4 regions of the Microbulbifer sp. MCCC 1A16149 genome follow, and region 3 is predicted to be linked to each of the others. Evidence: predicted binding sites of a transcription regulator. Region 3 holds the regulator's gene; each other region holds the start of a gene.
The links. The regulator LexA, encoded in region 3, represses DNA repair genes until DNA is damaged. The targets are predictions, from matches to a motif close to ACTGTNTNTANANACAGT.
Positions count from the first base shown of each region.

Region 1 (2,204 bases), 610 kb from region 3:
CAATTCCAATGCACTACTGAACAGTGCCTGGAAGGCTTCGACAGGGGATGGGGGTTCCTCGAGGGAATCTGTCGGCGGCAAGTTTGCCCCGCCGCCGACAGTATCTTGGGGAAAAGACAAAATCAGTCTTCCGCGGCTTCCACTTCTTCCGCCGGTGCGGCGACCACGTCACCCAGAAGCTGGGCGCGCAGCTGGGATTCGATATCGTTGCGGATATCGGTATTTTCCTTGAGGAACTTGACTGCATTGGCCTTGCCCTGGCCGATCTTGTCGCCCTTGTAGCTGTACCAGGCACCGGCCTTGTCCACCAGGCCCATCTTCACGCCGTAATCGACGATCTCGCCCAGCAGGTTAATCCCCTCACCGTACATGATCTGGAATTCGGTCTGCTTGAATGGCGGGGCCACCTTGTTCTTGACCACCTTCACCCGCGTCTCGTTACCGACGACTTCGTCGCCCTCTTTTACCGAGCCGATACGGCGGATATCCAGGCGTACTGAGGAGTAAAACTTCAGTGCGTTACCGCCAGTGGTGGTTTCCGGGGAACCAAACATCACACCGATCTTCATACGGATCTGGTTAATGAACACGCACAGGGTGTTGGTATTCTTGATATTACCGGTGAGCTTACGCAGTGCCTGGGACATCAGTCGCGCCTGCAGGCCGACGTGGGAGTCGCCCATTTCGCCTTCGATCTCAGCACGCGGGGTCAGCGCGGCAACGGAGTCCACAACCAGTACATCGACAGCACCGGAGCGCACCAGCATATCGGCCACTTCCAGAGCCTGCTCACCGGTATCCGGCTGGGATACGATCAGCTCGTCAACGTTGACACCAAGCTTCTCTGCGTAAATCGGGTCCAGAGCGTGCTCCGCATCCACAAAGGCACAGGTGCCGCCCTTACGCTGAGCTTCCGCAATGACCTGCAGGGTCAGGGTGGTTTTACCGGAGGATTCCGGGCCGTAGATCTCAACAATACGACCGCGAGGCAGGCCGCCAATGCCGAGCGCCACGTCCAGGCCGAGGGAGCCGGTGGAAATCGCGGGGATACGCACGCGCTCTTTATCCCCCATGCGCATGACGGTGCCCTTGCCGAACTGACGCTCGATCTGTGACAGCGCCGCCTGTAAAGCCTTGTCTTTGTTGGAATCCATGACCCTTCCCGTGTACTTGAAGATTGGTTATGGGAGGGAGCTTAGAGAAAAATTACTGTATAAGCAACCAGTAATCCGGAATTGATGGTCGGCAGCGGGAATTGCTTTCCGGTGCCAGAATTCATTGATAGCGGGAATCAGCTGGTGCGGTGAGACTCGGCAATATCCAGCATGCCCTGCAGCGCCGCGACTACGGTCTGCGCCTGGATTTCCGCGCGACTGCCGGTGAAATGCATACAGCGAGCATCCACCTTGACCGGCTCCTGGCCCTCGCCATGGGCCCAGGCGATCCAGACGGTGCCTACCGGTTTTTCCTCACTGCCGCCATCGGGCCCGGCGATACCGCTCACCGCCACCGCCAGATTTGCATCCAGGCGGTTGAACACGCCCACTGCCATCTGCCGTACCACCGACTCGCTGACCGCACCGAGCTCCTCCAGATCTTTCTGATCAACACTGAGAAAGTCCCGTTTGATACGATCTGCATAGGACACCACCGAGCCCTCGAACCAGGCGGATGACCCGGCCACGGAGGTGATGGCCGCGGCGACGGCGCCACCGGTACATGACTCGGCCGCAGTCACCTTCCAACCGAGGCTCTGAAGCGCGCGCCCCAGGCTGGCTGCCAATTGCCGGGTTTCAGAATCCACACTCACTCCTTCCTCACCATCGCCAGATCAACACCCCCGACGGATCAGGGCTGGCCCCGAGTTTACGCAAACAGTAAATGACAGGCTAGATGGCCTCAATCCGCCCACAGAGATGCGCGCGCCGGCTGTCCCCACCGGTGAGACTGAACCTCAGCAAATCGTCATCCCGGGTGTGCAGCAGGGAGACCTGCGAAGGCAGCAGCACCGGCTTTTTAAACTCGACACCGAAGCGAAACCGGTCAAACAGAGGATCGGCTGGGGCGGTCGCCTCCAGCGCCGCGAGACAACGCGCCTTCAGCCACATGCCGTGGGCGATGGCACGGGGAAAACCGAATAGTTTGGCCGTGGAGGCAAACAGGTGAATCGGATTCCTGTCACCGGAGACCCTGGCATAACGCCG
Region 1 covers NZ_CP185959.1:2,791,286-2,793,489, forward strand. The annotation lists gene ACONT6_RS11815 (regulatory protein RecX) at 1-81, opposite strand, end outside; gene recA (recombinase RecA) at 123-1,154, opposite strand; gene ACONT6_RS11825 (CinA family protein) at 1,292-1,804, opposite strand; gene ACONT6_RS11830 (MaoC/PaaZ C-terminal domain-containing protein) at 1,890-2,204, opposite strand, start outside.
Region 1: a site for LexA is predicted at 1,209-1,226, ahead of recA (recombinase RecA). Genes of this name have one in related genera too.

Region 2 (2,204 bases), 1.9 Mb from region 3:
ATAGAACCGCTGGCCACCGTAGATGCGGTAGGGCACCTGCTCGCGCAGCAGTCCTTCTTCCAGCACCCGCGACTGGGCGTTGGAGCGATACAGGATGGCGATGCTGTCACGACGGTTGCCGTCGCGCACCCAGTCCTGGATACGCTCGACAATAAAGCGCGCCTCGTCCTGTTCGTTGTAGGCGGAGTAGAGCGAGATAGGCTCGCCCTTGTCACCCTCGGTCCAAAGTTCCTTGCCGAGACGGCCGGAGTTGTGCGCGATGACCGCGTTGGCGGCGTTGAGGATGGTGCTGGTGGAGCGGTAGTTCTGCTCAAGGCGCACCGTCTGAACACCTTTCAGGTCGGCCTCGAAGTGCTGGATATTCTCGATCTTGGCACCGCGCCAGCCGTAAATGGACTGATCGTCGTCTCCCACCGCGGTGATACAGCACTGATCGCCGGCCAGCAGGCGCAGCCAGGCGTATTGAATAGTGTTGGTATCCTGGAACTCGTCCACCAGAATGAACGGGAAGCGGCGGCGATAGTGGGCGAGAATGCTGTCGTTATTCAGCAGCAACTCGTGTGCGCGCAATAGCAGCTCGCCGAAATCCACAACACCAGCGCGCTGACAGGCCTCTTCATAGCTGCTGTAGATCCGCACCATGGTCTGCAGCCAGGGATCGCCGGTCAGCTGGATATACTGCGGGCGTATGCCCTCATCCTTCTGTGCGCCGATCCACCACTGAGTCTCGCGCGGGGACCACTTCTTGTCGTCCAACCCCAGTTCGTTCTGCACCCGCTTGATCAGGCGCAGCTGGTCGTCGCTGTCGAGGATCTGGAAGTTCTGCGGCAGCTTTGCTTCCTGCCAGTGGGCGCGCAGCAAGCGGTGGGCGAGACCGTGGAAAGTGCCCACCCACATGCCGAAGGTATTCACCCCCAGCAGTTCCTCGATGCGGCCGCGCATCTCGCGCGCGGCCTTGTTGGTGAAGGTCACTGCCATAATGGAGTAGGGCGATGCCCCCTCCACCTGCATCAGCCAGGCGATACGGTGCACCAGCACACGGGTCTTGCCCGAGCCGGCGCCAGCCAGAACCAGTTGATTGCCCGGCGGCGCCGCGACGGCTTCGCGCTGGGGGTCGTTGAGGGGGTCTAAGAGTTCAGATACGTCCATGGGGGCGGATTGTATCAGGGGTTTTGGGATAACTGGGTATATAAACAGGGTTTTGTGGTGCGCCCGAATAAGGTTCAGTGGCGGGCCTATGCGGGACCTTCCGCGAGAGGGACCTCGCGGAAGAGCCCCAGGGATGGGTTGAGGGGGGGCGCCTAGCTCGTGTCCCGCATAGGCCCACCGGTATCACTACCGCCACCAACTCCAAAACAAGCCAAGGCTCGCCAGCACCCCGCCATGCCGCTAAACTGCACAGCTTGAACCATAGAAGGTAGTGTCGTGAAGCCAGCGGAAGTCACGCAGCGGATCAGCGAACAGCTGAGCGCCATGCGGAAATCGGAGCGCAAGGTCGCCGAATACATCCTCGCCAATCCCGGCGAAATCATTCATATGCGGATAGTGGATCTCGCCACCGAAGCCCAAGTGAGTGAACCCACTGTGGTGCGCTTCTGCCGTGCCGTCGGCTGCTCCGGCTTCCAGGAATTCAAGCTCAACCTCGCGCAGCAGCTGGCCTCCAGCCCCAGCTTCGGCCAGATCGCGGTTACCGAAACCGACACCATCGCCGAATACAAACGCAAGGTCTTCGACTCCACCGTCGACACCCTGCTCAACGTGCGCGACAAGATCGACGGGCGCGCGCTGGAAGCCGCCGTCGCCGCCATCGCCGCCTCCAAGCGGGTGGAATTCTTCGGTTTCGGCGCCTCCGGAGCCGTCGCCGCCGACGCCCAGCACAAATTTTTCCGCCTGCAGATGGCCACCGCCGCCCATTCCGACCACCACATGCAGAGCATGTCCGCCATGAGCATGAAGCCTGGTGACGTGGTGGTCGCCATCTCCCAGAGCGGCCGTACCTCCTCCCTGTTGCGCTCCATGGACATGGCCAAACAGCAGGGCGCCACCGTTATCGGCCTCGGTCCCAGTGGCTCACCCATGACCCGCCAGGCCAGTATCCCCCTGGAAGTGGACGTGGAGGAAGATATCGAACTCTACACCCCACTTTCCTCCCGCATCGCCCACCTGGTGGTGATCGATGTACTCGCCATCGGCGTCGCCCAGCG
Region 2 covers NZ_CP185959.1:4,119,810-4,122,013, forward strand. The annotation lists gene uvrD (DNA helicase II) at 1-1,149, opposite strand, end outside; gene hexR (transcriptional regulator HexR) at 1,426-2,204, shown strand, end outside.
Region 2: a site for LexA is predicted at 1,181-1,198, ahead of uvrD (DNA helicase II). Genes of this name have one in related genera too.

Region 3 (2,204 bases):
AGCCTGGGCGGCCCCGCCCACTGATTAATCATTTGCCGCTGTGTTACACTGGCTTCAAATCACGCCGAGCCCGATACCCGGTCGCGCTCTCGGTTATGTGGGCGGCCGGTGTGAGGTAATTGAGAAGTAATTGGAGAAATGAATGTCTTCTGAGACCTACGAAATCATCGAGTTGTCCAATGGTGATGTAGCGCTGCGACGCGCTGGTCACAAGGAGGACCCGCTGGTGCGTATCCATTTCTCTGAGGAGAGTCTCGAGTTTCTGCGCGAACATAAGATTGCCATTGCGCGGGCCATGCTCGAGGCCGGCATCGAGGCGGTACAGGATATCAACGAGCTGGAGCCGGAACCCTTCGAAGAAGAGGAAGTGGATATTACCGAGCACACCATCCACTGAGGCGGTCTGTCGGTTTCCGGGAGGTGCGGGGTAGTGGATGCCAGCACTTTGGCCAGACATAAAAAAACAGGGCAATCGCCCTGTTTTTTTATGTCTGCGTTTTACTGTTTATGGCGAATCATTTGCCATTACAGGGGGTTCTGGCGAATAACGCCAACAGCCAGTCCCTCAATCGCGAAGTTTCTGTCGCGCATGTCTACCTCAATAACGTTGAAGTCCTCGTTCTCTGGCAGCAGCTGTACGGTTGCCTGATTTCCGCGGCGCTTGAAGCGTTTCACCGTCACTTCATCTTCGATACGCGCAACCACGATCTGACCGTTGCGGATGTTCTCTGTGCGCTGCACGGCCAGCAGGTCACCGTCGAGGATACCGGCGTCTTTCATGCTCATTCCGTGTACCCGCAGCAGGTAATCCGCGGGAGGGTGGAAGAACTCTGCCGGAATCTCGCAGTACTCCTCGATATTCTCCTCCGCCAGGATCGGATTACCGGCGGCTACCCGGCCGACAATCGGCAGGCCGCTGTGGTAGTCGGGAATACGAATTCCGCGCGAGGCGCCGGCAACCATCTCGATGGCCCCTTTGCGCGCGAGTGCCTTGAGGTGCTCTTCCGCAGCATTGGGGGAGCGGAAGCCCAGTTCCTGGGCAATTTCAGCCCGGGTTGGTGGGTAACCGGTATCGTCCAGGTAACTTTTGATTAACTCCAGTACCTGTGCCTGGCGGGCGGTGAGATTTGTCATGGGCGCGTTCCTGTTGTTTCCGGAGTTATTCCCGGCATCTGTTCCTGGAGTCCGGTGTCTGTATTTATATACAGTTGCTGTGATTATATACAGATTTGGCGGGTGCGCAATCTTCCCGGGGCGGCGCCTGATTACTGCTAGACTTGGATGGCCCTGAGGCGTTTTATATCTGCAGTTCCAGGCCGCAGGCCTCAATGCTTAGATTAAGTCCTACAGGGCTGCGAATAGTGATAATGGAGAAGGCATATGCTGGATGCAAAAATGCCGGAAGCGTGGCGCGTGCTGCGCATTCAATCGGAACTCGTCGACGGTATCGAACGCCTGATTACCCTCAAAGGCGCGGTGACGGTTTTTGGCAGCGCAAGGTTTCCCGAAGACACGCATGAGTATCAGCAGGCCATGCGTCTTGGTGAGCTGTTGGCGAGTGAGGGTATCCCCGTGATTACCGGCGGAGGTCCCGGAATTATGGAAGCGTGCAATCGCGGCGCTTTCACCCAGTCCGGTGCTTCTATCGGCCTCAATATAGAATTGCCGTTCGAGCAGACCCCAAATCCCTATCTGGATATCAGCCTGAACTTTCGCTATTTCTTCGTGCGCAAGTTTATTTTCGTCAAGCACGCGGTGGGCTTTATCGCTATGCCGGGTGGTTACGGTACGCTCGATGAATTATTCGAAGCGTTAACCCTGGTGCAGACACAGAAAGTCCGACGTTTTCCCATTGTGCTGGTAGGGAAACAGTACTGGTCGGGCCTGGTAAATTGGATGGTGGACACGCAGCTTGCCCGGAATTGCATCGATGAGAGCGATCTCGAATTGTTCAAACTGGTGGACACCGTCGACGAGGCTGCAGAAATTATTGTTGAGTATATTCGCCGGCGCGAAGATTGAGGGGGGCAAACGAAACCATTTCCGAGCTTGTGAATTGGTGAGCTAATACCGTTTGTTAGCCGTATTTGATTTTGCAATTTGAATACAGGTATCCGGGTTCAGCCGTTCCCAAGGGAAGCAGGGTGCCCGTTATCTAGCTTAACCGGCATCCTGATTTACTTACCTTGGGGCTCAGAGGCTCT
Region 3 covers NZ_CP185959.1:2,185,783-2,187,986, reverse strand. The annotation lists gene ACONT6_RS09275 (hypothetical protein) at 143-397, shown strand; gene lexA (transcriptional repressor LexA) at 526-1,134, opposite strand; gene ACONT6_RS09265 (TIGR00730 family Rossman fold protein) at 1,381-2,022, shown strand; gene ACONT6_RS09260 (DUF6763 family protein) at 2,194-2,204, opposite strand, start outside.

Region 4 (2,204 bases), 2.1 Mb from region 3:
CGACCATTTCCTCGCGGTAATTGCCCATGCCGAAGCCCAGTGCGCTGAACTGCACACCGCTTTTACGCCCGCGCTCGATACGCTGTTTGAGGGTTTCCACATCGCTGATGCCCACATTGAAGTCGCCATCGGTGGCCAACAGGATGCGGTTGACCCCGTTCTTCTTGAACGCCTGTTGCGCAACCGCATAGGCCAGCTCTATACCGCCGGCACCGTTGGTCGAGCCACCGGCCTGGAGCCGGTCGATGGCCTGCAGGATTTTGGTTTTCTGATCGCCGGAGGTCGGCTCCAGCACCAGCCCGGCGCTGCCGGCATAGGTGACGATACTCACCGAGTCCTCGGCGCGCAGCTGCTTGGCCAGTAGACGGTAGGCCTGTTGCAGTAGCGGCAGCTTGTTCGCCTGGGACATGGAACCGGAAGTGTCGATCAGGAAGACCAGATTGACCGGCGGCACCTCGTCCATCGGTAACTCGCGCGCCTTCACGCCGATGGAAAACAGCGTGCGCTCTGCGTCCCAGGGCGCACGGGAGAGATCGAAGTGCACGGCGAAGTCATCATCGCTGGCGGGTGTCGGTTTACTATCCGCGCCCGCGAAGTCGTAGTTGAAGTAATTGACCAGCTCCTCGAGACGCACCGCATCCTTGGGTGGCAACTGTCCGTTGTTGAGGAAGCGGCGCACATTGCTATAACCGCCGGTGTCCACATCCAGGGCAAAGGTCGAGACCGGATCCTCACGCACCAGTTTTACCTGGCGGGGTTCCAGATCCTGATATTTCTCGCCAGAACCTTCCGGCGTAATGGGTACCACTTGTGGCGGCGCTAGTGCCAACGCCGATGCTGGCTGTATTTCCAGCTGGGGGCGACGCATGCGCGCCATGGGCAGGATATCAGCGCTCTCCCCTGAGTCGACCTGAATCTCCTGAATCACATACGTCTTCGACTGCTCTGCAGTATCTTCATCCTGCGGCTCATCGGAGGAAGAGCAGCCCACCAGTGCGGTAACCAGCGCAGCAAGGAGAAGATTGGAAAGTTGGGAATGGCGAGTCATATAGGTCCCTCTATACGTTATTGTTATTGGCGTTAAAAAGAGTTTTGCAGCACCAATCAGCTTTTGCCACTTTCAATGGCCCTGCAGTCGCGCTCAGGTTTGTTTGCACTTCTACGTTCCTGTATAACCATACAGCATTGGGCAGCGACGCTGCCCACCGCATGAGCTCACCCCCAGATACTTGAATTCCCCATGGCCGATCCCGTCGAACTGGCTCCGGATTACTACCTCAGCAACTTCCGCGCACTGGTGGACTTTGTGGTGGCGCGCTATGAAAACCTGTTGTCGGCCAGCGAAAGGCGCTTCTTCGGTCAGTTTCGTTCCCTGGCGACCGACAGCCAGCGCCTGTATGTGCGACTGCTGTCGCGCAAGGGGGTGCCCTCCAGTGCCGGCGCGCTGTTCCGGCAATACAAACTGAACTACGCAGAAATCAGCGATCTGAGCGCCGCGGTGGAACAACTGGTGGCGAGCGGCCTGCTGCAGCACAACCCGTCTCTGGCACTGGAAGAAATCCTGCCACTGTTCAGCAAGAACGAACTGCTGGCCAGCAGTCCAGAACCCCTGCCCAAATCCCTGAAACGCCCGGCCGTGGAACAGGCGCTGCTCGCGCAGGAGGCTTCGCCCATACAGCGTGCCCTGGTGGAAAACGAACCACTGCTGGCAGTACAGGCGGCAGAGCACTTCGAGACCTTCAAGCTGCTGTTTTTCGGCAACCTGAACCAGGATCTGACCGACTATGTGCTGCGGGACCTGGGACTTTACCGCTATGAAAGTTACCCGCTGGAACGGGAACAACTGCCGTTCCGGAATCGCGAGCAGATCGAGCAGCACCTGCGTTATTACGACTGTGTGGCCGAGGCCGAGTTCGCGCTGGCCGCGGATGCTGACGCCATTAATGCGCTGGCGGCGCGACTCCCCGCCGGTATCGACGGCGACAGTACCCTGCATCGGCGTCTCGACCGGTTGCGCCTGACCCTGGCGCGGCAGCTGGAGCGACTCGATGCCTTAAGCGAGGCCGACGCGCTGTACCGTCAGTGCAGCCGTCCGCCGGCGCGGGAACGCAGGGCCCGGATCGCAGTGAGCCGCGGTGACACCGAGCTGGGCCTGGCGCTGTGCGCGGAGATTCTCGCCAGCCCGCACAATGAAGCGGAGAGCG
Region 4 covers NZ_CP185959.1:4,318,119-4,320,322, reverse strand. The annotation lists gene ACONT6_RS17875 (vWA domain-containing protein) at 1-1,048, opposite strand, end outside; gene ACONT6_RS17870 (VRR-NUC domain-containing protein) at 1,241-2,204, shown strand, end outside.
Region 4: a site for LexA is predicted at 1,167-1,184, ahead of ACONT6_RS17870 (VRR-NUC domain-containing protein). Genes of this name have one in related genera too.